Regions from separate parts of the Mesorhizobium sp. M0408 genome, predicted to be linked through region 2. Evidence: predicted binding sites of a transcription regulator. Region 2 holds the regulator's gene; each other region holds the start of a gene.

What was found. The regulator LexA, encoded in region 2, represses DNA repair genes until DNA is damaged. The targets are predictions, from matches to a motif close to TGTTCNNNNTGTGTTCNG.
Region 1: a site for LexA is predicted at 5,503-5,520, ahead of NKI67_RS04475 (helicase-related protein). Genes of this name have one in related genera too.
Region 3: a site for LexA is predicted at 3,755-3,772, ahead of recA (recombinase RecA). Genes of this name have one in related genera too.
Region 4: a site for LexA is predicted at 2,988-3,005, ahead of NKI67_RS03875 (PA0069 family radical SAM protein). Genes of this name have one in related genera too.

What each region holds. Positions count from the first base shown of each region.
Region 1 covers NZ_JAMYRO010000003.1:91,904-99,284, reverse strand. The annotation lists gene NKI67_RS04495 (amino acid ABC transporter ATP-binding protein) at 1-12, shown strand, start outside; gene NKI67_RS04490 (CarD family transcriptional regulator) at 92-673, opposite strand; gene fdxA (ferredoxin FdxA) at 1,042-1,380, opposite strand; gene NKI67_RS04480 (RNA-binding S4 domain-containing protein) at 1,529-1,915, opposite strand; gene NKI67_RS04475 (helicase-related protein) at 1,928-5,335, opposite strand; gene phbB (acetoacetyl-CoA reductase) at 6,065-6,790, opposite strand; gene NKI67_RS04465 (acetyl-CoA C-acetyltransferase) at 6,892-7,381, opposite strand, start outside.
Region 2 covers NZ_JAMYRO010000013.1:168,084-175,464, forward strand. The annotation lists gene NKI67_RS17500 (molybdopterin molybdotransferase MoeA) at 1-1,177, shown strand, start outside; gene NKI67_RS17505 (hormone-sensitive lipase) at 1,185-2,015, opposite strand; gene kynU (kynureninase) at 2,112-3,359, opposite strand; gene lexA (transcriptional repressor LexA) at 3,807-4,541, shown strand; gene NKI67_RS17520 (ComEC/Rec2 family competence protein) at 4,535-7,000, opposite strand; gene gltX (glutamate--tRNA ligase) at 7,097-7,381, shown strand, end outside.
Region 3 covers NZ_JAMYRO010000019.1:142,911-150,291, reverse strand. The annotation lists gene NKI67_RS22645 (cysteine desulfurase) at 1-686, shown strand, start outside; gene NKI67_RS22640 (SUF system Fe-S cluster assembly protein) at 692-1,087, shown strand; gene sufA (Fe-S cluster assembly scaffold SufA) at 1,197-1,577, shown strand; gene NKI67_RS22630 (GFA family protein) at 1,741-2,238, opposite strand; gene NKI67_RS22625 (TfoX/Sxy family protein) at 2,329-2,652, shown strand; gene NKI67_RS22620 (PfkB family carbohydrate kinase) at 2,687-3,619, opposite strand; gene recA (recombinase RecA) at 3,897-4,994, shown strand; gene alaS (alanine--tRNA ligase) at 5,254-7,381, shown strand, end outside.
Region 4 covers NZ_JAMYRO010000002.1:354,477-361,857, forward strand. The annotation lists gene NKI67_RS03855 (4-(cytidine 5'-diphospho)-2-C-methyl-D-erythritol kinase) at 1-698, shown strand, start outside; gene moaB (molybdenum cofactor biosynthesis protein B) at 685-1,227, shown strand; gene NKI67_RS03865 (phytanoyl-CoA dioxygenase family protein) at 1,261-2,235, opposite strand; gene NKI67_RS03870 (glycosyltransferase) at 2,425-2,928, opposite strand; gene NKI67_RS03875 (PA0069 family radical SAM protein) at 3,080-4,234, shown strand; gene rnhB (ribonuclease HII) at 4,400-5,095, shown strand; gene NKI67_RS03885 (F0F1 ATP synthase subunit B) at 5,352-5,843, opposite strand; gene NKI67_RS03890 (F0F1 ATP synthase subunit B) at 5,854-6,435, opposite strand; gene NKI67_RS03895 (F0F1 ATP synthase subunit C) at 6,517-6,741, opposite strand; gene NKI67_RS03900 (F0F1 ATP synthase subunit A) at 6,810-7,381, opposite strand, start outside.

The DNA.
Region 1 (7,381 bases), on a different contig from region 2:
GGCGAAGGTTAGATATGCCCGTCGCCGGTCAGCTAAGACAAAAAAACCCGGCGCGAGGCCGGGTTTTTCTGAATTCGAAGACGAGAAAAGCTCAAGCAGCTTCTTCCTGCTCGGCTTCCTCGTTGTCGGCCTTGGCGCCGCGCTTCGGGCCCTTGTTGAGGTTCACCTCGATGAGACGGACCGCTTCGGTCTCCGACATGCGGTTGACGGCCGCGATCTCGCGGGCCATGCGGTCGAGGGCCGCCTCGTAGAGCTGGCGCTCGGAATAGGACTGCTCCGGCTGGTTATCGGCGCGGTAAAGATCGCGCACCACTTCCGAGATCGAGATCAGATCGCCGGAGTTGATCTTGGCATCATATTCCTGGGCACGGCGTGACCACATGGTGCGCTTGACGCGGGCGCGGCCCTGCACGACCTTCAGCGCGCGCTCGACATAATCCTCTTCCGACAGCTTGCGCATGCCGATCGAGGTCGCCTTGGCGACCGGCACCTTGAGGCGCATCTTGTCCTTCTGGAAGTCGATGACGAACAGCTCCAGCTTGTGGCCCGCGACTTCCTGCTCATCGATCGAGACGATCTGGCCGACACCATGCGCCGGATAGACGATGTACTCGCCGGTCTTGAAACCGTGGCGCGCTGCGGTGGACTTCTTCTGCGGGGTGATCGTTGCCATTACGCCCTGAACTCCTTGTTGTGGTACCGGCATCGTGCCGGCCCGAACTCGTGCGACCGGGGTGACCGGTCCTTAGCCACACAACGATGAACTCACCGGAAAGGCCAGGACCGGCAAATCGCAACATTGCGACCGCCTGCCCCAGATCGCTCTGGTCCGGATTGAGAAATTCACCTTTCAGTGATTTGGGGCGTTTGCGCCATAAATCGACGTTGTGTCACCGGCATGTTTGGTTGATATAACACAAAAAGTCGGAAGAATCAAGGTTTTGCTGCACGCGCGAAGGCCACGCGCCGTCGCCGCCTGTCAAGGCAGTTAATGTATCACGTCTGTTACGCGGCGTCAGGCCGCCGCAGCCGGCAGGCTCGTCAGTCGCCTTCGCCGGGCTCGGCGGAGAAATATTTCTCGAACTTGCCAGTTTCGCCATCGAAATTTTTAGCGTCGGCCGGCGGCTCCTTCTTGGCGGTGATGTTGGGCCATTTGTCGGCATATTCGGTGTTGATCTGCAGCCATTTGTCGAGGCCCGACTCGGTGTCGGGCTTGATCGCGTCGGCCGGGCATTCCGGTTCACAGACGCCGCAATCGATGCACTCGTCCGGGTGGATGACGAGCATGTTCTCACCTTCGTAGAAGCAGTCGACCGGACAGACCTCGATGCAGTCCATGTATTTGCATTTTATGCAATTGTCGGTCACGACATAGGTCATTGGTCGGCTCCGGGACGTCCCATTTTATTGGGCTTTTTTGGTGAGGTAACGCCTTTGTCCGCTGGTGGCAAGGGCGGCCCCTGCCAGCGGTGCCGCGGTTTCCGGAATGGAATTCCGGAAGGCCGGCAAAGCGGGCGTTCGACCTTGCTCAATCGTCGCCGAGCAGGTGGTCGGTCTGGCGGCGTTCCTTCTTGGTCGGGCGACCGCTGCCGGCCTCGCGCAACGGCGGCACCGCATCCGGAAGCGCCTCGCCCTTGGGCGCGGGGGGCGGCGACATGTCCTCGTAGAGCAGGCGGGCCTCTTCGGCCGGGCCACGCCGTACGCCGGTGCCAAGGACCTTCCAGACGAAGATCCGCCGCTCCAGCGTGATGGTCAAAACGTCGCCCGGCCGGACCGTATCGGAGGCCTGCGCTGCTTTGTCGCGATTGATGCGGACGCGTCCGGCGACGACCAGCTTGGCTGCCAGCGTGCGCGATTTTACCGCGCGCGAGAAGAACAGCCACTTGTCGATGCGCTGGCGGGCATCAGTGACCATTGGACGAGCAGCCTACTTCTTCAGCTGGTCGCGCAACGCGGCGAGCTTGGCGAAGGGCGAGTCCGGGTCGAAGCGGACCGGGCGTTCCTCACGCGGCTTTGGCTGGAAGGCGGGTTTTGCGCCTTGGGCGCCGCCTTTGCCGTCCTGCCGGCCAGCCTTCCAGTCGGGCCGGTTTTCGCGCCGGTCGGGGCGTTCGCCTTGCGGCTTGCCGGCGCGCTGCTCTGCCGCCTCGCCTTGCGGCCTGGGCTTGAACTTGCTGCGGTCGAAGCGTGGCTTGCCGGCGCCGTCGCGCTGATCGTGACGCCCCTGACGGGCGGGCCGGTCGCCCGGCGTCGGCTGCCCGCCGGCATCTGCCGGCGCATCGCTGCGGCCGCCCGGCGCAGCTTGACCATTGCGCGCGCGACCGTCCCGATGATTGTCCCGGGGGCGGTTGTCATGCTGGCGATGACGCGGGCGCTGGTCGAAACGGCCCTGCCGCCATAACAGGATGGGTTTTGGCTCCTCGGCTTCTGGAGCAGCTTCGCCGGCGACGGCTCCTGCCGTCGCTGCAGGTTCGGCCGGCGATGCTTCCGTAGTGTCGGAAACCGGCGGTTCTGCCGGTGCCGCAGCCTCAGTTTCTGCCCCAAGTTCCGCCGTTGGCTCGGCCGCTGGTTCCGCAGGCGCTTCAGCAGTCGCCTCCGCGGCGGGCCGGGTCTCTTGCGTGACTTCTGCCGCAGCTTCAGGGGCTGGAGCTTCCGCGACAGGCTCTGCCGTCGCTTCGGTCACAGCTTCGGCCGCCGCCTCCGCAACAGGAGCCGCATCCGACACAGGTTCCGAAGCCTCCGCCGGCGGCTCTGCCGCGGCAGATGCTTCCGCCATCCTCGCCTGCTCGACTCGCGCAGCCTCTTCCGCCGCCTGCTTTGCAGCGGCAGCTTCACGCGCGGCATTGTCCTGTGCTTCGAGCCGCGCCTTGACCTCGGCCGCCGGTTTGGCATCGGCGCGATAGCCGAGTCCCTTCAGGATTTCTTCCATGTCGTCGGCGGTGGCGCCGAGGATCGACATCATCGGCGGCGTGACCATGAAGGACTGACCGTCATAGGCGCCGTCGGGGCGAGGGCCGAGGCCCGGCTTCCAGTTGGTCGCCGGCCGGATCAGGTCGGCCAGCCGTTCGAGAATATCGACGCGTACAGCACGCCGGCCAAGATTGCGGTAGCCGGCAAGCTTGTAGAAGGTCTTGTCGAAGGTCGGATCGATGACCACCGAGGTGCGGCCGGAGGCCAGTGCGTGAACGACATCGCCGAAGCCGGGCTTGTCCTTACCGTCGTTTCTCAGCGCCCACAGCAGCGTTATCAGCCCGGCCGGCGCCGGTTTGATCAGCGCCGGCACGAAGACATGGTAGGCGCCGAAGCGCACTCCGAGACGGCGAAGCGCCGCGCGGCCTTCCTGGTCGAGCGACTTCATCTCGTCGGCGATGTCGCGACGGTTGATGAGGCCGAGATGCTCGACAAGCTGGAAAGCGATGCCGCGGCCGATGCCGGTGATCTGCTCCGCATTCTTGAGGTCGACCAGCGGCTTCAGCAGGGATTCGATCTGGAAATTGACGAAGCGCTCGGCGCGCGCCGCAACCTTGTCGCGGGCCGGGCCGGTGAGTTGCTCGTCGGCGAGCAGAACGAGACGCGGCTTCAAAGCGTCTTCGCCGGCAACCAACGTGCCGATCGGGGCGCCGATCCAGCGCAGCGTGCCATCCGAACCCAGCGCAATGTCGCCATTGGCAGAGGCGCCGAAACGCTCGGCCCGCGACTCGAACTCGGCGGCAAGCGCCTTCTGCGCCGCCGCCCGCACCGCCTTGGCGTCTTCGCCGCCGGCGCTCTGGTCGGCGGTGAAGCGGAAACCTTGCAACTCGCCGACGTGATGGCCTTCGACGAGGACGGTTCCGGTTGGGCTGATTTCGGCTTCAGGCATCGTGTTTTCTCTAAGGCGCCGCATGAGGACGGAAGTCCTGCGGTCTACAAAACGTTTCGTCAACCGCTCATGCAGCGCATCCGACAATCTGTCTTCGATTTCGCGCGTCTTTTCCTGCCAGTGTGCCCGATCGGCCAGCCAGCCGGGCCGGTTGGAGACGAAGGTCCATGTGCGGATCTGGGCAATCCTGTGCGATAACGTGTCGATGTCGCCTTCGGTGGTGTCGGCACGGCGCACCTGCTCGGCCATGTAGTTCTCGTCGACATGGCCATGCCTGGCAAGGTCCATGTAAATGGAGGCAATCAAGTCGGCGTGCTGGGCCGGCGCGATCTTCCTGTAGTCGGGCAGCGCGCAGGCTTCCCACAGCAGCGCCACGCGCCTGGCATCGGTGGTGAGTGCCCGGACGTCCTCGTCGCGCGACAGATGCTCGAGCGCCTGCGCGTCTACTGCCGGCAGCGCGCGCGTCAGGCCTTCGACCGGGGCGTTGGTCTCAATCGAGCGCTTCAGCGCATCGAGGTTGGCGAAATCGAAATGCGCGGTACGCCACTGCAGCACTTTCACCGGGTCGAAATCATGCGCCTCGATCTTGTTGACCAGTTCATCATCCAGCGGATCGACCTGGCCGGTGACGCCGAAGGTGCCGTCGCGCAGATGCCGGCCGGCGCGGCCGGCAATCTGGCCGAGCTCGGCCGCCGTCAGGTTGCGGTACTGGTAGCCGTCGAATTTGCGATTCTGGGCGAAGGCGACGTGGTCGAGGTCGAGGTTGAGGCCCATGCCGATGGCGTCGGTGGCGACGAGGTAGTCGACGTCGCCCGACTGGAACAGCGCCACCTGGGCGTTGCGGGTGCGCGGGCTGAGTGCGCCGAGCACGACCGCGGCACCGCCCTGCTGGCGGCGGATCAGCTCGGCGATGGCATAGACCTCGTCGGCCGAGAAGGCGACAATCGCGGTGCGCCGCGGCAGGCGGGTCAGCTTCTTCGAGCCGGCATAGGCAAGATGCGACAGGCGTGGCCGGGTCACCACCGACACACCCCGCAGCAGGCGCTGCAGGATGCCGTGCATGGTAGCGGCGCCAAGCAGCAGCGTCTCCTGGCGGCCGCGCAGATGCAGGATGCGATCGGTGAAGATGTGGCCGCGTTCGAGATCGCCGGCGAGCTGGACCTCGTCGATGGCAACGAAGGCGGCGTCGGTCTCGCGCGGCATCGCTTCCACGGTGCAGACCGAGTATTTCGCGCCAGCCGGCTGGATCTTTTCCTCGCCGGTGATGAGCGCAACCTTATGGGCGCCGACCTTCTCGCAGACGCGCGTATAGACCTCGCGGGCAAGCAGCCTGAGCGGCAGGCCGATGACGCCGCTTTCGTGCGCCACCATGCGTTCGATGGCGAGGTGGGTCTTGCCGGTGTTGGTCGGGCCGAGCACGGCCGTCACGTCTCGACCCGACAGGATCAGCGGTTCAGTGTGTTTCGGATAGATGTTCATTGGCCTGGAAATAAGGCTCTCTGCCTCGCATTGTCGGGAGCGCGCCCATATTGGCCGCGTATGACAGGCGACACATAGGGATTTCGGGCACGAAGCGAAAGCGGAATATGCCGAGGGCAGGCCGATTGGTTGGTTCGAAGCCAGAAAATCTGTTCCCGATTAACAGTTGGAACGAGTCTGGAACGAATCAGCGACGAATCACTGACTCGCGCTGATTCAGGGTTTGTTCACGGCTACATCTGGGTTTTCTGTCGGCGTACCTCACCACATGCTGAATCACGGAAACTGGCCCGATTTATGCAGGCGGCATCCACGCGAGCACTGCGGTTAACCTCTGCCGGTGAATGGTCGTGGCTGGCCAATCTGCTTCGCACAACATTATGAAATTATTGATGTTTCCTAACGCGCTTTAATCATTTCGAGGGTGTTTTCAGCTCTCGCCGTTAACGTTCCGCTCAAAGCCGGAACGAATCGGCGACGAATCAGAGATAGCCGAAGTTTCTTGGTTTGTTCACCGCAGCATGTTGTGTTGTGAACAGCTTTTCCACCTAGAATCCACAGGCTGCCGGGCGGTTTTTGCACAGGCTGCGAGTTTGCCGTTAACCTTTGCGTGCCGGATTGGGGCAGCGTGCTGCATCGAGATCTTGCAACGGGAAGACCGCTATACACGGGCCGTTTTGCAGGCCCGTTCGTCCAAGCGCGTATCTGTCTCAACGTAAAGATAAACGATCAGGCGATGTACTGGCCGCCATTGGCTGATATGGTCGAGCCGGTGATGAAACCGGCATCGTCGGAAGCGAGGAAGACGACGCAGCGCGCGATTTCCTCCGGCTCGCCGAGACGGCCGACCGGGATGTGCGGGATGACGCGCTCGTTGAGGACCTTCTCGTCCATTGCCTTGACCATCTCGGTGGCGATGTACCCGGGGCAAATGACGTTGACGGTGATGCCGGCGCGCGCGCCTTCCTGGGCCAGTGCCTTGGTGAAGCCGATATCGCCGGCCTTCGAGGCCGAATAATTGACCTGGCCGGCCTGGCCTTTCTGGCCGTTGATCGAGGAGATGGTGATGATGCGACCGAACTTGCGGTCGCGCATGCCGCCCCACAACGGATGCGTCATGTTGAAGACGCCGGAAAGGTTGGTGTCGAGGACCTCTTTCCATTGCTCGCGCGTCATCTTGTGGAACATCGCGTCGCGAGTGATGCCGGCATTGTTGACCAGCACCGAGACGGGACCGAGATCGGCTTCGATCTGTTTGATGCCGGCGGCGCAGGCCTCGTAGTCGGCGACCGACCATCTATAGACCGGGATGCCGGTCGCGGCCTTGAACTTTGCCGCCGCTTCCTCATTGCCGGCGTAGTTTGCGGCGACCGAATAGCCGGCGCTTTTCAAGGCGACCGATATCGCCGCGCCGATGCCGCGCGACCCGCCTGTGACGATTGCAACCTTTGTCATGCGTTTCCCTCCCAGAGTGAATGGTGAATGGTGAATGGTTATTGCGTAAGCCCTCCGATCTTCCATTCACCATTCACCATTCACCATTCACAATTTGCCATTCATCCCATTGCTTCCACGCACATGGCAACACCCATGCCGCCGCCGATGCACAGCGTGGCAAGGCCTTTCTTGGCACTTCTGCGGCGCATCTCGTAGACCAGCGTGTTGAAGATGCGGGCGCCCGAGGCGCCGACCGGATGGCCGATGGCGATGGCGCCGCCATTGACGTTGACGATGGCCGGATCCCAGCCCATGTCCTTGTTGACGGCGCAGGCCTGCGCGGCAAAGGCCTCGTTGGCTTCGACCAGATCGAGGTCGCCGACCGACCAGCCGGCCTTGGCCAGCGCCTTGCGCGAGGAGGGGATCGGTCCCGTCCCCATGATCTGCGGGTCGACACCGGCGGTCGCCCAGGAAACGATACGCACCAGCGGTGTGATGCCGCGCCTTGCGGCTTCCGCTTCGGTCATCAGCACCACGGCGGCGGCACCGTCGTTGATGCCGGAAGCATTGGCAGCAGTCACCGTGCCTTCCTTATCGAAGGCGGGCTTG
Region 2 (7,381 bases):
CGAGCGCCTGCTGGACGGCGCAGCAGCGCTGCCGGGCGAACGCGTCGCACTGCTGGATGCCGCCGACCGCGTGCTGGTGGAGCCGGTTGTGGCGCTCCGCACCCAGCCGCCGTTCAACGCCTCCGCCATGGACGGCTATGCCGTGCGGGCGGCCGATATCGCGTCCGTACCGGCAAGGCTTTCGGTGGTCGGCATGGCGCCGGCCGGACGCGGCTTTGCCGGAACGGTGCAGCAGCGGCAGGCCGTGCGCATCTTTACCGGCGCGCCGCTTCCCGAAGGCGCCGACACTATCGTCATCCAGGAGAACGTCCGCGATCTCGGTGGCGGCAGCGTCGAAGTGACGGAACCGACGGTGCAGGGGCGCAACATCCGCCGCCTCGGGCTCGATTTCGCCAAGAGCGATGTCCTGCTGCCCAAAGGCCGCCTGCTCGACCCGGCGGCCTTGTCGCTGGCGGCATCGGCCAATCACCCCGAGGTGCGCGTGGTCAAACGGCCGCTGGTCGCCATCATCGCCACCGGCGACGAATTGCTGCCGCCGGGCAGCGATGTTGGCCCCGACCAGATCATCTCCTCCAACGCCTATGGTGTCGCCGCTGCCGCACAGTCGGTCGGTGCGCGCGCGCTCGACCTTGGCATCGCGCCGGACCGCAGGGAGGCGATCGCTGCGCTGGTTGAAAAGGCCGTGAAGGCTGGCGCGAACGTCATCGTCACGCTGGGCGGTGCCTCGGTCGGTGACCACGACTTCGTCCATGACGTGCTGACCGGGCAAGGCATGACGCTCGATTTCTGGAAGATCGCCATGCGGCCGGGCAAGCCACTGATGTTCGGGCGGCTGGGAGACATTCGCTGCATCGGCCTGCCCGGCAATCCGGTGGCAAGCCTGGTCTGCACTCAGCTCTTCCTGAAGCCGCTGCTGGCGCGGCTCGGTGGCCGCGCCTTTCAGCAGGATATACGTCGGGCACGGCTCGGTGCTGCCATGCCGGCCAACGATCTCAGGCAAGATTATGTGCGGGCTGTTGTCATAGATGACACCGGTACGCTCGTGGCGACGCCGTTCGGCATCCAGGACTCCTCGATGCTGAAAATGCTGGCCGATGCCAACGGGCTGATCGTTCGCGCGCCGTTCGCTCCTGCCGCGGCGGCGGGCTCCCCCTGCGACGTACTGATGCTACGCTGAACCTGCCTCACTCCGAAATCAAGGTCCGGGTCAGCGGATGGTCTGGATCGGCCAAACCGTCGATGATGTTGAAATGATGCCGGTCAGGCTCGACCACCGAGCTGGTCGCGGTACCCAGGCCGATCCAGATGTTGGCCAGCAACGCGCTCTGACGCAGGAATTCGGCGCGCTCGCCGCCGCCGGCCCAGCAGGTCAGGCGGGCCTTGTCCATCGGGCGCAGCAGCACCGGACTTTCGGCCTGCGCCTCGGCCTCATCGATCGCCAGCGTCTCGTTCATGCCGGTGCGCATGATCGGGCGCAAATCGTGCACCCCCGAGATCGACACCACGTGACGAACGCGCCGGACCACTTCGGGCGCCAGCGGCGTCGTCGCCGTAACCATCCGGCTAACAAGATGGCCGCCGGCCGAGTGTCCGGTCAGCATCAGCGGCCCTGGAACCATCGCCGCCGCCTTGCCGATCGCCGCGCCGACTTCCTTGACGATGCCGCCAATGCGTATCTGCGGACAGAGCGTGTAGGACGGCATCGCCACCGCATAGCCGCGATCAACAGGGCCAGTGGCAAGATGCGACCAGAAACTCTTGTCGAATGCCATCCAGTAGCCGCCATGAACGAACACCACGAGTCCCTTGGGCTTGATGGCCGGCAGGAAAAGATCGAGCCGGTTGCGTGGGTTGTCGCCATAGGCCATGTCGAGCCGCGCCCTGCCCTCGGTCGAAAGCACGTCGCGGAAAACCCGCGCGGGCTCGATCCAGGCCGCCGGCCAGCGATCGCTGCCGGCTATGTTGGCGCCGTTGGCATAGGCGTTGTCCCAATCGGCAATGTGACGTTCGAACACCCTGCGCCCTCCCTGGCAATATAGCCTTGCAACGTAGCCGTGAGCATCGCGCGGCGCGTCGTCGCCAGCCTCACGATTCCAGCTCTCGCATCAATCTCAAGTGACAGCCGCCTTGATGGCGAAGCGCGCTTCCTTCCACGCACCGGTGCGCAGGATGTCCTCAAGCACTTCGACGGCCTGCCAGACATCGGCATAGCCGACATAGAGCGGGGTGAAGCCGAAGCGCATGGTCGATGGCGCGCGAAAATCGCCGATCACGCCACGTTCGATCAGCGCGCGCATGACCTGGTAGCCATGCTCATGCATGAATGAAATCTGGCTGCCGCGTTTTTCCCCATCGCGCGTGCTTTCGAGCGTGAGCCCGTAAGTGCCGCACTTTGCCTCGACAAGCTCGATGAACAGATCCGCCAGTGCGATGCTCTTCTTGCGCACCGCCGTCATGTCGACATCGTTCCAGATGTCGAGCGCGCCCTTCAGCGTGCGCATCGACAGGACCGGCTGCGTGCCGCACAGAAACCGGCGGATGCCGGTGCCGGCCGCATAGCCTGGCTCGAAGGCGAAGGGCCGTGCATGGCCCCACCAGCCGGTGAGCGGCTGCTGGATGTCGGAAAGATGCCGCTCAGCCGCATAGATGAAGGCAGGCGCGCCCGGGCCGCCATTCAGATATTTGTAGGTGCAGCCAACGGCAAAATCGGCGTTTGCCTTGTCGAGTTCGACTGGCATCGCGCCGGCGGTGTGGCAGAGATCCCAGACGATCATCGCCCCGGCTTCCTGAGCCCTGCGCGTCAGCGCCGGCATGTCGCGCAGTTCGCCCGACTTATAGTTGACGTGGTTGACCAGCACCACGGCGGTGCGTTCGTCGATCAGCTCTTCGATGGTCGGCGCGTCGACCCCCGAGAGGCGCAGCAGCGTATCTTTTCGCGTCGAAACCACACCCTCGGCCATGTAGAGGTCCGTCGGAAAACTATCGCCCTCGGCGACGATGACCTGCCGCTCCGGTCGCATGGCCATGGCGGCGTGCAGCAGCTTGTAGATGTTGACCGATGTCGTGTCGCAGACCACCGTCTGGCCGGCCGCGGCACCGATCAGGCGCCCGAGCTGGTCGCCAAGTTCAAGCGGCATGTTGAACCAGCCGGCCGTGTTCCATGCGCGGATGAGATCATGCGACCATTCTTCGGTCGCGGCCTTGTGCAGTTCATCGAAAGCGGCACGTGAAGCAGCTCCTAGCGAATTGCCGTCGAGATAGATCACTCCTTGCGGCAACACAAAGCGGTCGCGCATCGCGCGCAACGGATCCGCGGCATCCATCGCCTTTATGGCCACGAGATCGGGAATTCCTGTCATGATTTGTCTGCTCCCCCAAGATCCAACGCAACGCCGGACACGCATCGACTGTTCTTCCATTACCTGGTTGCGCGCAGCAAGGCTCCACCGGCGAGAAGCAGCCTGACCAGGCGGTGGAAACCGGGACTTAACCCGAGGTTGGCGTTTTGAATTCGTTTCGTTCACGGTGCATTGACCAAACCGCACAGTCGATACGGGTTCAATTCCGTGCCTTTTGCCGACCGACGGCCGATGCCAGTGCCGCCTTCTAGGAGGCCAGAAGGGCGCAAACGAAAGCAGAATCAAGGCGATGAGGCTCGCGGCGGTGAAAATGCGGTACGCCGGTAGGGGACGTCGTTTGTTTCCCGAGCCTTAACGCATTCATTAAACTTTAAACAGTTGCGGAACACAACTGGAACAGATAGTGTTTGTTCTGGGTTTGTTTTTCTGATTCTGTTGGGGGTCGCTATGCTGACACGCAAACAACACGAACTGCTTATGTTCATCCACGAAAGGTTGAAGGAAAGCGGTATCCCGCCTTCATTCGACGAGATGAAGGAAGCGCTCGATCTGGCTTCCAAATCCGGAATCCACCGGCTGATTACGGCGCTGGAGGAGCGCGGCTTCATTCGCCGTTTGCCCAACCGGGCCCGTGCGCTGGAGGTGCTACGCCTGCCTGACTCGATCGCCCCCGGCCTCAATGCGGCACGCAAGTTCTCGCCGAGTGTCATCCAGGGCAGCCTTGGGCAAGGCGCCCCTCGGCAGGGCAAGCCGACATCGTCGCGTGTCCCTGCAGCCGGCAATGACGACGATGTCGTCGCCGCCGTTTCGATCCCGGTAATGGGCCGCATCGCGGCCGGTGTGCCGATCGATGCCATCCAGCACCAGACGCATTCGATTTCGGTGCCGCCGGATATGATCATGGGCGGCGAGCATTATGCGCTCGAGGTCAAAGGCGATTCGATGATCGAGGCTGGCATTTTCGACGGCGACACGGTGATCATCCGCAATGCCGATACGGCGAGCCCCGGTGAGATCGTGGTGGCACTGGTCGACGAGGAGGAAGCGACGCTGAAGCGGTTCCGCCGCAAGGGCGCCTCGATCGCCCTGGAAGCCGCCAATCCGGCCTACGAGACGCGCATCTTCGGACCAGACAGGGTCAAGGTGCAGGGCAAGCTCGTCGGACTGATCCGCCGCTACTGAGCTCCGCCCTTGGCGCCGGCTTTGGGGTTGTCGGCCCTGCGGTATGGCGGCAGGCCCCGTGCCGCGCGTGAAAATTTCCGCTGCACGTGCCAGGGCCGGTATGATTTTTCGACGGCGAAGCGGATCTCGGCGCGTGTTGCCGCTTGTGGATCGAAATAGACGGCGGCACTTCCCGCGCGCGCCAGTTGCCGTTTGGTGACGACGAGGACCAGCCGGTCGTAGTAGCAGGGGTTATGGGCGGTGGCGTCGTCGATGACGATCAAGCTGGCAAAGGCGCAGGCTGGCCGCGCAGTATCGCGGTCCTTGGCTTGCGCGATGATCGCGCCGGATGGATGCATGGCAAGGCAGAGGCCGTCCGTGCAAATGAACGGCATGCCCGGCGGTAGGTCGGCCGGATCGGCAATGTCGAATTGCGGGTCGTTCTTTCCAGGCGTTTCCGGCGCGACGATGGCCTCTGATGTGAGCGCGCGTTTCCAGTTGTCGATGGTGAACTCATTCGGGCGTGCCCGGTTGACCGCGAGTTCACCGCTGCCGATCGGCAGCGCGACCAGCCGCGCGTCCTCCGAGACCAATACGTCGGGTATGCGTGTCTGCGTTGTCGTCAGCAAGCCGGCGAGCGCAAAAGGAAGTGCCGCCAGCCGCAACCAGGTCGTCGCCATGCTGGCAATGACGAGGGCGATCGTCACCAGAAGGACGGATCTCAGCGAAATCAGCCCGACCGCATCGATCGGCGAGCGCTCCGAGATCCACCCGGACAGGGCGATCATCGCCGTCAGCCCCTTGCCCATGACATAGAGGAAAGGGCCATCCGCACCGAACGGCATCGCCAGCGCGCTGAGAACGGCGAAGGGCATGACGACCAGTGAGACGATGGGCATGATGGCCAGATTGGCGAACAGGCTGAGCGGCGCCACGCGCTGGAAATGCCATATGGCGAAAAGCGCCGTGGCGCTCCCTGCAATGATCGAGGTCATCGCCAGACCGCACATGCCCAACAGGACCTTTCGAGTGGCAAAGCGTAGCGGCGACCGCCGCGGTGGCGGCGTGGTGGCCCTGCCGGCGCGGTAATCGGACCAGCCTGCATAGGCGCCGACAAGGGCCGCCGTCGCGGCGAAGGACATCTGGAAACTCGGACCGACCACCTCGTGCGGCGACACCAGGATGACCGCGATGGCCGAGATCGCCAGGTTGCGCATGGTGAGCGCGGCCCGGTCGAACAGCACGGCGATAAGCATCACCGCCAGCATGATGAAGCTGCGTTCGGCCGCAACGACAATGCCGGAAAAGACGAGGTAGGCCGCAATCGAAAAAAGCGCGGCGGCCGCGGCATATTTCTTGACCGGCCGTCGCGATGAGAAATCGGGAAACAGCGCAAAGGCACCCCGCAGCAGCGCCATGATGGTGCCGGCGACCAACGCCATATGCAGCCCCGAGATGGAGATGATGTGGTAGATGCCGGTGCGCCGCATCGCTTCGTTGATCTCCTCGGGAATGCCGGCGCGCACGCCGACGATCAGCGCAGCAGCAATCTCGCCCTCGGCACCGCCGATGCGGCTGCGGATATGGTCGGCGATCGATTCGCGCGCGTCTTCGATCGCGGAAGAAAGCTGCGCGGCAAGCGGCATGCTGCCCGACGACACGACTTTCGGATTGCCGAGAAAAAAGCCGCTGCCGCCGATACCGGCGAAATAGCTGTCGAAGGAGAAATCATAGCTGTCGGGCCGCACCGGGCCGGTCGGCGGCAGCAGCCGCACATAGCCGGTGATCTCGGAACCGGCGGTCAGCTCAGCCGGTATCTTCATCGCCGAAACGCGGACCCGTTCCGGCATGTAGCGCAGTGTCGGCCTGGCCGTTGAGATCACATCGATTGTCAGCCTGATGCGGCCGCTCGCCATGGGCTCGTACGATACGACGCGACCCGTCAGCCGCGTCGAGATTTCGGAGCCGAGCATATGCGTTCCGACACGCCATGTCTCGAACTTGGCGGCAAGTACGCCAAGCGCGCAGAGCAGCGCCACCATGAAGCACAGGCGCGTCCTGGGCCATGACCGCGAGACGACGGCACAAAGGGCCGCGAGGAGCGCGATTGCGATCGGCTGTGGAAAGGCCGGCTCCACCGACAGCCCGAAATATACGACCACCCCGCATGCGAGGAACACCGGCACCAGCAGGAAGGCGATGCCGCGGTCGAGTTCCAGGCCGGCTGCCGAGGTTACGCTGTTGCGGATACGGGACGGTGACGGGAGGCGGAAACGCCTGGGCAGGCGTACGATGGGCTCGCCCGCGGGCACGAGAACCGTTGCTGGGTCGCTGGCCGGCAGCGACGGAGCATCGAAGCGCGGAGCGGGTAGCAATGCCGGTGCCGGCAGGACAGGCGGGGGTGCGGCAAACAGCAAGCGTTCGCTGACGCCGCTGCCAACGTCCTCGCCCTCGCCCGCACCACGGCCTCGCACAGCCATCGGGTCTGCCCCTTGCGCCCTCGACCTCCTATGCTACATGAACGCGCAACGCGCGAAAGTCCGCAAACCCACTTCCTTCGCCCGCCTGAGAGTTCCATGCCCGATAAGGTCGTCACCCGTTTTGCCCCCTCGCCCACCGGCTATCTGCACATTGGCGGCGCGCGCACGGCGCTGTTCAACTGGCTGTATGCCAAGCACACAGGCGGCACGATGCTGCTGCGCATCGAGGACACCGACCGCGAGCGCTCCACCGATGCGGCAAGCGCGGCCATTCTCGACGGGCTTTCCTGGCTTGGCCTGACATGGGACGGCGAGCCGGTGTCGCAGTTCGAGCGTGCGCCGCGCCATCGCGAGGTGGCCGAGGAACTCGTTCGTATGGGC
Region 3 (7,381 bases), on a different contig from region 2:
CGGTGACGCCGATCAAGGAGATCGTGCGCATCGCGCATGCCCGCGGCATTCCGGTGCTGGTCGACGGCAGCCAGAGCGCCGTGCATATGCCGATCGACGTGCAGGACCTCGACTGCGATTTCTTCGTCTTCACCGGCCATAAGGTCTATGGCCCGTCGGGCATCGGCGTGCTCTACGGCAAGAAGGATATTCTGGAGCGCATGCGCCCGTTCATGGGCGGCGGCGAGATGATCGAGGAGGTGACGCAAGACATCGTCACCTACAACGACCCGCCGCACCGTTTCGAGGCCGGCACGCCGCCGATCGTGCAGGCGATCGGACTTGGTGCGGCGCTCGAATACATGGAAAAGATCGGACGTGAGCGCATCGCCGCGCACGAGGCCGATCTGAAGGATTATGCGCATCAAAAACTGCGCGCCATCAACTCGCTGCGCATCTTCGGCGATGCGCCCGGCAAGGGCGCAATCATCTCGTTCGAGCTGCAGGGCATCCACGCGCACGACGTGTCGATGGTCATCGACCGGCAGGGCGTGGCGGTGCGCGCCGGCACCCATTGCGCCCAGCCGCTGTTGAAACGCTTCGGCGTAACATCCACATGCAGGGCATCGTTCGGCATGTATAATACCAGGGCTGAAGTCGATGCTTTGGCCGATGCGCTGGAAAAGGCGCGAAAGTTCTTCGGGTGACGATCATGGATGATGCCAGCCACACCGCCGAAAGCACGGCACTGGATATGACCACCAATGCGGCGGTTTCCGGGTCAACGATTCCCGCCGACGAACTGGCGCGGCTGACCGACGACATCGTCTCGGCGCTGAAGACGGTCTATGACCCGGAAATCCCGGCCGACATCTATGAGCTCGGCCTGGTCTACAAGATCGACATCGAGGACGACCGCTCGGTCAAGATCGACATGACGCTGACCGCGCCGGGCTGCCCGGTGGCTGGCGAAATGCCGGGCTGGGTCGAAAACGCCGTCGGCGCCGTCGAAGGCGTCTCCGGCGTCGAGGTCAACATGACCTTCGACCCGCCCTGGTCGCCCGACCGCATGTCGGAAGAGGCGCAGGTGGCGGTTGGGTGGTACTAGCATCCGACCAGCCAGAGGCTGGCGCACTTGCGCCGGGTACAAAACTTCACCATTTTAGGTGAGGAATCATTCGGCAGGCCTTGAACCTGCGCGCATGGAGAAGGAAAACATGGGACGCTTCGCCGTCATCACGATGACCGAAAAGGCCGCCGACCGGGTTCGCGAGATCGTTGCGACCCGTGAGAATGCGCATGGCATTCGCCTTGGCATCAAGAAGGGCGGCTGCGCCGGCATGGAATATACGGTCGATCTGGTGACCGAACCCAATACCAAGGACGACCATATCGAGCGTGACGGCGCCCATGTCTATGTCGCGCCGGAGGCGGCCCTTTTCCTGTTCGGCACCGAGATGGATTTCGAGCAGACGACGCTGCGCACCGGCTTCACCTTCCGCAATCCGAACCAGAGCTCGGCCTGCGGCTGCGGCGAATCGGTCGAATTGAAGCCGGCTGATCTGAAGGCACTGGCCGAAGCACGCGCTTCGGCCTGAGAATTTTCTTTTCCTTAGTAGGATTTCGCGAGACCCCCTCATCCGGCCGCTTCGCGGCCACCTTCTCCCCGAGGGGAGAAGAGGTCGCGAACGGTTGAGCCAGTCTCTTCTCCCCAGCGGGGAGAAGGTGGCCCGAAGGGCCGGATGAGGGGGACTGCCGAAGCTAATCCACCCACATCCCCGTTCGCTTGTGCCAGTCTGCGATCGACTCCTCCGGGTAGACGTCGAACACCTTGTCACCCTTGCCGATGTCGGGCTCGACCCAGTTCGCCTTGTATTTCAGCATCAGATGCACCTTCTCCGGCGGTTTCGGCAGGTCTGTGTCGATCGCCGAGGCAAACGGATGCACCAGCTCCGGCCAGGTCGGATCGTAGAGCCAGAGTGCCGTCCCGCATTTCGTGCAGAAGTTCCGCTCGCCCGTCGAGGTCTCGCGTTGCGGGTGCTCGTCGTCCTCGATCTCGGCGCGGTAGACGCCGAGATGGCGCTTGCCCTGGATTTTCAGCGTTTCGTAATCGGCGCCGAGATTGATGGCAAAACCGCCGCCGCCCTGCTGCTTGCGGCAGATCGAGCAGTAGCACAGCATGAACGGCACCGGCGTGTGGCTTTCCACCTCGAAACGCACGGCATTGCACCGGCAGGACCCTTTGAGCAGAAGCGGCATGAAAAACTCCGAGGAAATTGATTCTGAACTTGTCAGGATGGTGCCGGTTGCGTCGATGACAAGGGGAAATCCGGGTGACATGATCGCCGCATGGACAACGAGCGCATAGAAGAGCTTTTCGAAGGCCTCGGCCCGGTCAGCATCCGCAAGCTGTTCGGCGGCAAGGGCATCTATTTCGACGGCGTCATCGTCGCCATCGTCATCCGTGGCGAATTGATGCTGAAGGCCGACGCCGAAAGCGCCCCGGATTTCGAAGCGGCCGGCTGCCGGCAATGGACCTATACCGGCTCGCGCCACGGCAAGCTCGTGTCGATGCCCTATTGGAGCGTTCCCGACAGCGCCTTCGACGATCCCGACGAGATGGCGATCTGGGCACGCCGCGCCTACGAGGCAGGACGGCGCGCCGGCAAATAGGCTGCGTCATGCTTCGGCAATTCCGGGCCGCACTTCATGCCAGGTCCCGCGCCTCGGGCACGAGCGCCAGCGCTTCGGCAAAGCCAGCGCTGGTGAAGGCGGCACTCTCGACGACGAGCATAGCTGCGGCAATGCCTTCGCGCAGTGCCGCGCGTAGCGTCAGGCCGCGCAGCAGGGCAGCGATCGTGGCGCCTGCCAATGCGTCGCCGGCGCCGGCAGTATCGGTCCGCTTTTGTAGCGGCGGTGGCGAGATCGAGAACGCGCTCAATTCGTCGAAACCGAGCACTGGTTCGTCGCCGGCGGTGATCACGCCGCTTTTCAGCCCGGCGCGTATTAGGCCGTCGACGATGCCTTGATCGTCAGCATCGATGCCGACGTCGGCGAGCACGCCGGCCTCCTGCCGGTTCATGAAGGCCAGCGCCAGACGGTCGAGCACCGGCATCAGCCGCGCCGCCTTATTGGGCGAGACCGCAAGCGCAAACACCGGCTTGTCGGCGGCGAGTGCCGCCAGCCGCCCCAGCGCGGTCGACGGCAGGTTGGCGTCGCACAGCACCGCGTCGGCCGAACCGATCGCTTCCCGCACCTTGGCGCGGCGGATCTGCTTGGGAAGCGCCAGCTCGTAGAGCACCATGTCGGCAAGGCCGGCGATCAGCCCGCCGTCGCTATCGATCAGCATCGTATGGCTTGGCGTTGCTCGGTCGAGGAACACCGCCGACAGGTCGGCAATGCCGGCCTCGGTGACGGCGCGTAAAACCGTGTCGCCAAGGGCATCGCCGCCGCGCACCGAAAGCAGCGAGGCCGAGGCGCCGCGTCGCACCGCACAGCGCAAGGCGTTGAAGACGGCACCGCCGACATGCTCGCGCATCGTGCCGGGGTTGGAAGCGGCCGGCACGAAGGCGCCGGCAACCCGGCCGCGCCGCTCGATATAGGCGCCGCCCACGGCCAGGATCGTCGGGGATTTGATCATGCCGTCAAAATGCCCTTTAGCTGTTGCCCGGGGGAGACTAGGTCGCCGGGCGGAACCCTGCAATCGCGGGTCCGATTCGGTTGGTGACGGCAACGGCGCCGCATGCGAGGCGAGACACATCGGAAGCAATAATTGCGAAACAAAAATAGAACAAATAGGGATATGCGTTATTTTTCAAACCCTTGGTGCTCATTGACAAATGAGAACAAATGAGGTACATTCTTTTAAGGATTGCGGGATTGTCCGGCCTCCATTGACGACCACGGGGTGATGTATCATGGCTCAGAATTCTTTGCGGCTTGTAGAGGACAAAGCGGTGGACAAATCAAAGGCTCTGGATGCGGCGCTGTCGCAAATCGAGCGTGCCTTCGGCAAGGGCTCGATCATGCGGCTCGGCGCGAACGAGCAGGTCGTCGAGATCGAAACGGTGCCGACCGGCTCGCTTGGGCTGGACATCGCGCTTGGCGTCGGCGGTCTGCCGCGCGGCCGCATCGTCGAGATCTACGGGCCGGAAAGCTCGGGCAAGACGACGCTGGCGCTGCACACGGTGGCCGAAGCCCAGAAGAAGGGCGGCATCTGCGCCTTCGTCGATGCCGAGCACGCGCTCGACCCGGTCTATGCCCGCAAGCTCGGCGTCGATCTCGAAAACCTTTTGATCTCGCAGCCCGATACCGGCGAGCAGGCGCTGGAGATCTGCGACACGCTGGTGCGCTCCGGCGCCATCGACGTGCTGGTGGTCGATTCGGTGGCGGCGTTGACGCCGCGGGCGGAAATCGAAGGCGAGATGGGCGATTCGCTGCCCGGCCTGCAGGCCCGCCTGATGAGCCAGGCACTGCGCAAGCTCACCGCCTCGATCTCGCGCTCCAACACCATGGTCATCTTCATCAACCAGATCCGCATGAAGATCGGCGTCATGTTCGGTTCGCCCGAGACGACGACCGGCGGCAATGCGTTGAAATTCTATGCCTCGGTCCGCCTCGACATCCGCCGCATCGGCTCGGTCAAGGATCGCGACGAGGTCGTCGGCAACCAGACCCGCGTCAAGGTCGTCAAGAACAAGCTGGCGCCGCCCTTCAAGGTGGTCGAGTTCGACATCATGTATGGCGAGGGCGTCTCCAAGACCGGCGAGCTGGTCGATCTCGGCGTCAAGGCGGGCGTGGTCGAAAAGTCGGGCGCCTGGTTCTCCTACAATTCGCAGCGTCTTGGCCAGGGCCGCGAAAACGCAAAACTGTTCCTGCGCGACAATCCCGACACGGCGCGCGAGATCGAGCTGGCGCTACGGCAGAATGCCGGGCTGATCGCTGAGAAATTCCTTGAGAACGGCGGCTCCGAAAGCAGCGACGACGGTTTCGAGGACGACGCCGGGGTGATGTAGGGCAGGCGACGCCTCGCTGAGCCTCAGCCAGGTTTCGATTTGATGTTTTGATTTTGAGTTTGCGTAATCGATGCGTTTCGAACCGCCGGCCCAGGGCCGGCGGTTCGCGTTTGACGGCGAGGCAGACGCATTTCAAGGCGCTGGTGAAAGCCGGGATTTGAGCCCATTTGGTGTTTCTGGACAGGCTGCGGTGCGACCGCTAAAAGGCCATGTCTATTTTCCGCCGGCAGCCGGCGGTTCTCTCGAAAAGGCAGTATTCATGAGTGGCGTCAACGAGATCCGGTCGGCATTTCTCGACTATTTTCGCAAGGAAGGTCACGAGGTCGTCGCGTCAAGCCCGCTGGTGCCGCGCAACGACCCGACGCTGATGTTCACCAATGCCGGCATGGTGCAGTTCAAGAACGTTTTCACCGGTCTGGAGAAGCGGCCGTATTCGCGCGCCACGACTGCCCAGAAGAGTGTTCGCGCCGGCGGCAAGCACAACGACCTCGACAATGTCGGCTACACCGCGCGCCACCTGACCTTCTTCGAGATGCTCGGCAATTTCTCCTTCGGCGACTATTTCAAGGAGCGGGCCATAGAGCTTGCCTGGAACCTGATCACCAGGGAGTTCGGGCTGAAGAAGGACAAGCTGCTGGTCACCGTCTACCACACCGACGACGAGGCGGCCTCGTACTGGAAGAAGATCGCCGGCCTTTCGGACGATCGCATCATCCGCATCGCGACTTCGGACAATTTCTGGGCAATGGGCGACACTGGACCTTGCGGGCCGTGTTCGGAGATATTCATCGACCGTGGCGAGCATATCTGGGGCGGCCCTCCCGGCAGCCCCGAGGAGGATGGCGACCGTTTCCTTGAATTCTGGAACCTGGTGTTCATGCAGTACGAACAGGTGACGAAGGAGGAGCGCGTCGACCTGCCGCGTCCGTCGATCGACACAGGCATGGGCCTCGAGCGCATGGCATCCATCCTGCAAGGGGTTGAAAGCGTCTTCGAAACCGACCTGTTCCGCCACCTGATCGACGCTGCGTCGTCGGCGCTTGGCAAAGGTCCGGATGCGGACGCCGTCGCATCGTTGCGCGTCATCGCCGATCACCTGCGTTCGTCCTGCTTCCTGGTCGCCGACGGCGTGCTGCCGTCCAACGAAGGACGCGGCTACGTGCTTCGTCGCATCATGCGCCGCGCTATGCGCCACGCGCAGTTGCTCGGCGCCCGCGATCCGCTGATGTGGCGCCTGGTGCCGGCACTGGTCCGCGAGATGGGCCAAGCCTACCCGGAACTGGTGCGCGGCGAACAGATGATCACCGAAACGCTGAAGCTGGAAGAGACGCGCTTCCGCAAGACGCTGGTGCGCGGCTTGGGCTTGCTTTCGGAGGCGACGGAAAAGCTGGCCTCCGGCGACATGCTGGATGGCGAGACAGCGTTCAAGCTCTACGACACCTATGGCTTTCCGCTCGATCTGACGCAGGACGCGCTGCGCCAGCGCAACATCTCGGTCAACCTTGCCGGCTTCACCGAGGCGATGGAGCGGCAGAAAGCGGAGGCGCGCAAAAGCTGGGCCGGCTCCGGCGACGTGGCGACCGAGACGGTATGGTTTCCGGTGCGCGAGAACGCCGGCGCCACCGAGTTCCTCGGCTATGAGACCGAGCAGGCGGAAGGCCTCATCCAAGCGCTGGTCAGGGGCGGCAAGACCGTCGACAGCGCCGGCAAAGGTGACGCCGTTGCCGTGGTTGTCAACCAGACGCCGTTCTATGGCGAGTCCGGTGGCCAGATGGGCGACACCGGCGTCATTTCGGGCGACGGGTTCTCGATCGAAATATCCGATACCCAGAAGAAGGCCGATGGGCTTTTCGTCCATCTCGGCAAGGTGGCTAACGGCACGGTCAAGACGGGCGCGACCGTCGAGCTGAAGGTGGACCACGCGCGTCGCTCCAGGCTGCGCGCGAACCATTCCGCCACGCATCTGATCCATGAGGCGCTGCGCGAGGTGCTGGGTACCCATGTGGCGCAGAAGGGCTCGCTGGTCGCGCCCGAGCGTCTGCGCTTCGACATTTCGCACAACAAGCCGATCTCGCCTGGCGAGCTCGAAGAGGTCGAGCGCATGGCAAACGAGATCGTCGTTCAGAACGGCCCTGTAACCACGCGGCTGATGTCTGTCGACGACGCCATTGCCGAAGGCGCCATGGCGCTGTTTGGCGAGAAATATGGCGATGAAGTGCGCGTCGTTTCGATGGGCACGGGCTTGCATGGCGCCAAGGCCAACCGGCCTTATTCGGTCGAGCTATGCGGCGGCACGCATGTCAGGGCGACCGGCGATATCGGCCTGGTGCGCATCGTGTCCGACAGCGCGGTCGCTGCCGGCGTGCGCCGCATCGAGGCGTTGACCG
Region 4 (7,381 bases), on a different contig from region 2:
ACGACAATAATCTGGTGGTGAGAGCGCGCGATGCACTGCGGCGCGAGGCCGGTCCCCAGCACGCACCGGCTGTCGCCATCAGGCTCGAAAAGAACCTGCCGGTTGCGTCCGGCGTCGGCGGCGGGTCGAGCGATGCGGCGGCTGTGCTGCGCGCCCTGGTCCAGACCTGGGGACTTGATGTCGGCGATGCCGAACTGGCGCGGATCGGCCTGTCGCTCGGCGCCGACGTGCCGATGTGCCTCGCAGCCAGACCGCTGATAGCCCGCGGCGTCGGCGACGAGCTGACGCTCGTGCCGGGTTTCCCGGCGCTGGGTCTGGTGCTCGTCAATCCCGGCACTGCCGTCTCGACGGCCGACGTGTTCGAGGCGCTTGGCCGCCGCGACAATGCGGGGCTGCCGCCGCTGCCGCACAGCCTCGACTTCCACAGCATCCGCAACTGGCTGGAGAGCACCCGCAACGATCTCGAGCCTGCGGCGCGTGCAATCCAGCCCGCCATCGGCAAGGCGCTTTCCGTTCTCAACAAGGCCGGAGCCGGTTTTGCCAGGATGTCCGGTTCCGGCGCCACCTGTTTCGGGCTGTTCGAGACCGGCAATGTGGCCAAGCGCGCGGCCGTCGATATTCGCAGCCGCCATCCCGACTGGTTTGTCGCGGCGACGCGAAGCGTGACATCGGAAGTTGATGCCCATGGCCAGGATTGACGAGAGCCGCCCCTTCGTTCCCGTGCGTATCGCGGTGCTGACCGTTTCCGATACGCGCAGCCTCGCCGACGACAAATCCGGGCAGACGCTGGCCGACCGCATTGCCAAGGCCGGCCATGTCCTGGCCGCCCGCGACATCGTCACCGACGACCGCGATAAGATTCGCGACAAGGTCCTGGGCTGGTCGAAGGACGATGCGATCGATGTCGTCATCACCACCGGCGGCACCGGCTTCACCGGCCGCGACGTGACGCCGGAAGCGCTGGAGCCGATCTTCGAAAAGCGCATGGACGGCTTTTCCGAAGTGTTCCACCGCATCTCCTACGACAAGATCGGCACTTCGACGGTCCAGAGCCGGGCAACCGGCGGCGTCGTCAATGCCACCTTCGTCTTCGTGCTGCCGGGCTCGCCCGGCGCCTGCAAGGACGCCTGGGACGGCATCTTGAAGCCGCAGCTCGACTACCGGCACATGCCCTGCAACTTCGTCGAGATCATGCCGCGGCTGGACGAGCATTTGCGGCGCGGCTGAGACGAACCGAGGTATCAGCCAAGCGACCTCGGTTTAGCGAATGACCGGCTCGCCGTGAAAACGCCGGCGCGACGGCGGCGAGACGCCGAAGCCAACCTCCATCATCAGCCGCGGCGTGCGCGTCGGCACGGTGCCCATATGGAAGCCGAACGGATCCTCGACAAAGCCGAGGCCGGCCGGCCCGGTCAGCGTGACCGGGCTCTGCTCGCCGTAGACGCCCAGCACCTCTTCCGCCGAATGGCCGACCAGCAGCGTCAGCTGATGCTTCAGGATGCGGCGGTTGTGGGAGCCGCGGACATAGACATGCGGCCCAGTGTCGGCGTCGACCGGCACCAGGTAGAAAAAGAATTTCAGCATGCGCCAGTCGTCGAGGTCGAAATGGTATTTGCCGAGCGAGGCCATGTTCTTGTCGGCGTCCGAGACGCCACCGGTCGGAAAGCTCCACCAGACGCGGGTGGTGATCAGCTTGGCCTGACTGCCGAGATAGTGTGCCGCGACGTCGAGAAGCAGCGGATCACGTTGCACGGCGACCGCAGCGCTGCAGTCGAGGACCCGCTCGAAATAGTGACCGCTGAGCAGCGGGCGGCCGAAATGCTTTTCGGCATCGGCGTGTTTTTCGGGCAGGAATTCCAGCCGGCGGTCGAAATTGCCGAAGCATGGCGTGCGCTCGGCGAAGCGGGCAATCTCCTCATGGATGGCGGCCGGCAGCATCAGGCCCGAATAGAGCCCCTCGGTGCGCAGCGCGCCGACGACGGCATCGCGGTCGACGCCGGCGAACATCGTTTCACCGACATTGCGCGCCGGCCGAACGGGCTTTGCACCGCGCCAGTGCAGCCGCCGCGCCGGCATGGTGCGGGCCAGCATGAACATCGGCAGCCATGCCGGATTCTCGCGAAGGTCGGAAAGATAGGTCGGGATGCGGGCGGCGATGCGGCGCAGCGTACCGCCGTTGCGTGCGATCGCCTCGAGGCTTGCAGCGCCGGACTTGTCAGGGCTTGAAAGGGTCATCGGGGTCCTCACAATATCGAGGGAACAGCATCGACGTTAGTCGTCGCCGCTCCGGCACACCCCAAAACCCTATTCGCCCATATCGCCGGGAATGGTAACCCCCAGCCAGATTTTGTGCAATGCACAATAAACGACGACCCGCCAGAAAATTTGTTTGGGCGGGGTTCCCTGAACCGGCACGGTAAGCCGTCACTTCCGCGGCGCGACCCAGATCTCGGCGTGGAGCCTCCTGGTCGCCAGGCCGCGGGCGATCGCTTCGGCGCTGCGGGCATTCTTCGACAGCGCGGCGGCCTGACGCTTGCTGATCACCAAGCCTTCGGCGAGAGCGCGATTTCCGGCAAAGACCCGTGACAGGAACGGCGCGCGGCTGCCGCGTGCCCGCGAAAATCGCGCCGCCATGGTTTGCCTCGCCGTATGGGCGACGACCTCGTCGATCCAGCCCTCTCCCAGCCGCGCTCCCGGTTCCAGCAAAAGCAGCCAGTCGCCCTTGGCCTGCCTGATGCCGGCGGCGATGCCGCCGCTGACATAGTGGCAGCCGGCATGTTCGGCGACGCGGTGCGTCTGATCGGTCGAGCCGGTATCGCAGACGAGAACGTCGCGCACCACGCCTTCGACCGCGCCGCTGATCAGCGAGGCGAGCGTGCGGGCAAGGCCCTCCTCGTCATTCAGGGTTTCGATCAGGACGCTGAGCATGTCTAGCCGAATAGCGGAAAGCGGTGGGCAGCGCCAGTTTTTGCGGCGCGCCGCGAATAAGTTCTTGCTTTGTTCTCATCAAAGCGATAGGAATACATTCATGAGCAGAGCGATTCGACAGCGGGCGGACAGTCCCTGGGAAAGGGCCAAAATGGAACAGATCGTGCGTGCCGATATTGCAGCCTTCGGCGCTGGCAGGGCCGAGATGGCGAATGCGATGATCGAGCAGAGCGGCATGCGCGTCCGCCCGGACCGCAATCGCGGCAGGTCGGCGGGCATCAATCCGTCCGGCCGTTTCGAGCCGGTCAGCCGGCATGTGTTCGACGACGGCTGGAATTCGCTGGAGGAGCTGCCGCCGTTCAAGACCGAGGTACAGGTCGAGAAGCCGCGCACCATCATCACCCGCAACGAATCGCCCGACATCTCCTTCGACCGCTCGATCAACCCCTATCGTGGCTGCGAACATGGCTGCGTCTATTGTTTCGCGCGGCCGACGCACAGCTTCATGGGGCTGTCGCCGGGGCTGGATTTCGAATCGAAGCTGTTTGCCAAGCCGGATGCGGCGCGGCTGCTCGACAAGGAATTGTCCAGGGATAATTACCAGCCGCGCACCATCGCCATCGGCACCAATACCGATCCCTACCAGCCGATCGAGAAGCAATACCGGATCATGCGCGAGATCCTCGAAGTGCTGGAGGCGCGCGGCCATCCGGTCGGCATCGTCACCAAATCGGCGCTGGTGACACGTGACATCGACATTCTGTCGCGCATGGCCGAGCGCGGGTTGGCCAAGGTGGCGCTGTCGGTGACGACATTGGACAGGATGCTGGCCAGAACGATGGAGCCGCGCGCGTCGACGCCGACCAAGCGGCTGGAGGCGATCAGGCAGCTTTCGGATGCCGGCATACCGGCCTCGGTGATGGTCGCGCCGATCATCCCCGGACTGACCGACCCGGAGATGGAGCGCATCCTCGATTCGGCACGGGCAGCGGGTGCGCGCGAGGCCGGTTATGTGCTGCTGCGCCTGCCGCTGGAGGTCGCGCCAATCTTCAAGGACTGGCTGCTGCGCCATTATCCCGATCGCTATCGCCACGTCATGTCGCTGATCCGTTCGATGCGCGACGGCAAGGACTACGATTCGGAATGGGGCAAGCGCATGAAAGGCTCCGGTCCCTATGCCTGGCAGATCGGCCGGCGTTTCGAGATCGCTGCCAAACGGCTCGGCCTCAACGCCGAGCGGCGCTCGCTCAGGACCGACCGGTTCGTCCCCGCTGCCAAGGCAACCGAGCAGCTGATGCTGCTGTGACAAAGCGTCTCGCGCCAGCCGGTTGAAACGGCCGGCAACAGGCAAAAATCCCGTCCGGCCTGTCCTGTCCCCGGGCTTGCAGACGGTAGCCCCTCCTGGTCCGGTGCCCCGCCCGACCCGGAGGGACTTGCGGAGAATCGGAGCCGATGCGAACCTCGCCGCACCATGGCTCGCCCGCGTTCCGATTCTCCGCTTCTCTTCGAAATTGTCGAGAAACCCGACTTCTCGTTCGAGACGAAGGCGATGGCCGAAGGCCTGTGGCCGGTGGCGGGGATGGACGAGGCCGGCCGCGGCCCGCTCGCCGGGCCGGTGGTGGCGGCAGCGGTGGTGCTCGATCCCGCCAACATCCCCGACGGCCTCGACGATTCCAAGCGGCTGACGCATTTGCAGCGTGAGGCGCTGTTCCTGAAAATCCTCGGCTCCGCACTCGCCGTATCGATGGCCTCGGTCAGTGCCGAAGGCATCGATGCCTCCAACATTCTCAAGGCCAGCCTGGAGGCGATGCGCCGTGCCGTGGCCGGCCTGTCAATCCGGCCGAAGCTGGCACTGGCCGACGGCCGCGACGTGCCGCCCGGCCTGCCCTGCGAGGGCAAAGCACTGATCAAGGGCGACCAGCGCTCGCAGTCGATCGCCGCAGCCTCGATCGTCGCCAAGGTGATGCGCGACCGTATGATGTGCGGCTGCGGCAGCCATCATGCGCATTACGGCTTCGAGCTGCATATGGGCTACGCCACTGTCCGCCATCGCACGGCGATCGATCTGCACGGGCCAGTGGCACGGCTGCACCGCGCCTCCTTCGCGCCGTTCCGGTTCGGCGGCACCGAGGTGCTGGAGGAAGAGGGTTTTTCGGGTTTGGATTGAGCGACCCTGTCGGCTAGGCGTAATCTCCCCCCTTGAGGGGGAGATGTCGCCAAAGGCGACAGAGGGGGTCGGTACGTCCTGGCGCGACGCCATGCGGGACGAAAGAGAAGGGCTGGCGCCTCACGCGCGGCTACCCCCTCTGGCCTGCCGGCCATCTCCCCCTCGAGGGGGGAGATTACGCGCTTGGCCGCTTTCGCTAACAAAAAAGCCGCCAGGTTTCCCGGGCGGCTTTCGATGAATTTCTCGATGAAGTCGCTTAATTCAGCTTCGACTTCAAATCCTGCAGCGAGGCGTTGAACAGGTCGGCGCCGGCCTTGGCGTCGATCTTGCCGGCCAGCAGCGCGCGCGCGGCCTCTACCGCGATATCGACGGCGCTGGCACGCACTTCGCCGATTGCTTCGCGCTCGGCCTGGCCGATCTTCTGCTCGGCCAAAGCGGTACGCCGGGCGACATAGTCCTCGGTCTTCTTGTGCGCCTCGGCGGCAAGCATGTCGGCTTCACGCTTGGCGGCGGCAACGATGGCCGCGGCCTCCTGCTCGGCTTCCTTGCGCTTGCGCTGGTATTGGCCAAGCAGCTGCTGGGCTTCTTCGCGCAACCGGCGCGCCTCCTCGAGCTCGCTGCTGATCTTGTCGGCACGCGCATCGAGCGCCTTGGCGATCATGCCCGGCACCTTGATGTAGATGGCGATGCCGAGGAAGATTACGAGAGCAACCGTTGCCCAAAGCGTCGCGAGAGATGTGGCGTCCATGATGCGCTCCTCACCCGGCCACGGATTTGACCGCGGCCGCGATTTCGGCCTTGCTGGCCTTGCCGCCGACAAGCGCCTCGACGATGGCCGAAGCGGTGTCCTCGGCGATCGTGCCGACTTCCTTCATGGCATTGGCCTTGATGGAAGATATGCGCGCCTCGGCCTCGCCAAGCTTCTGGTCAAGCGCTGCCTCGATCGTCTTGCGGGCAGCTTCGGCTTCCGCCTTGGCCGCATCGTTGGCCTGCTGACCGATCGCATTGGCCTTGCCCTTGGCTTCCGCCAATTCCTGCTCATAGGCGGCAACGGCGGCATCGGCCTCGCCTTTCAGCCGGGCAGCATGATCGAGATCCTGCGTGATGCGGTCGTTGCGCACGTCGATGATGCCGCCAACGCGCGGCATCACCACCCGTTTCAAGAAGAGATAGAACAGCCCGAAAGTGATTGCCAGCCACACCAGCTGTGACGGGTACGTCGCCGGATTGAATGGCGGAAACGTGCCGTGCGCCTCGGCGGGCACGCCGGTGGCGGCGTGCGTGTCGCCTTCCGTTGCGGCGGGCGCGGACTCTTGCGCAAAGGCAGATGTCACGAACATGGACTATCCCCGAAATTCAGGCCCGCCGCAGGATCGCGGCCGGCCTGTTCAATTCTTCCCAACGTTCAGCCGAACAAGTATTCAGCCGAACAGGGCGAGAAGCGCGATGAGAAGCGAGAAAATACCCAGCGCTTCGGTCACGGCGAAGCCGAAAATCAGACGGCCGAACTGGCCGTCGGCGGCCGACGGGTTGCGCAGCGCGCCCGCCAGATAGCTGCCGAAGATGTTGCCGAGGCCAATGCCCGCGCCGCCCATGCCGAGGCATGCGATGCCGGCGCCGATGTACTTTGCTGCTTCTGCGTCCATTTATTCAACTCCTTTGGATCTAAAATTCCGTTGCGATTCCATCCGGCGGCAATGCCGGAAACTCTAAATCAGTGCGAAGGGTGCAGGGCGTCGTTCAGATACATGCAGGTCAGCACGGCGAAGACGTAGGCCTGCAAAAGCGCCACGAGCAACTCCAGAGCCGTCAAAGCCACGGCCATCGCCAGCGGCAGGACCGAACCCGCAATGCCAAGCGTGCCGAGAGCGCTGAGGCTGACGACAAAGCCCGAGAACACCTTCAGCGTGATGTGGCCGGCCAACATATTGGCGAACAGACGAACCGAGAGGCTGACCGGGCGCGAGACGAAGGAAATCACTTCGATCGGAACGACAAGCAACATCATCACGATGGGCACGCCTTTCGGCACGAACAGCTTCAGGAAGCCGAGACCGTGCTTCATGAAGCCGTAGACGATCACGGTTCCGATCACCAGCGCAGCGAGGCCGAAAGTGACGATGATGTGGCTGGTGACGGTGAAGAAATACGGGAACAGGCCAAGCAGGTTGGCGACAAGCACGAACATGAACAGCGAAAACACCAAGGGGAAGAACTTCATGCCTTGCGTGCCCGCGGCGTCCCTCAGCATATTGCCGACAAATTCATAGGCCATTTCCGAGACCG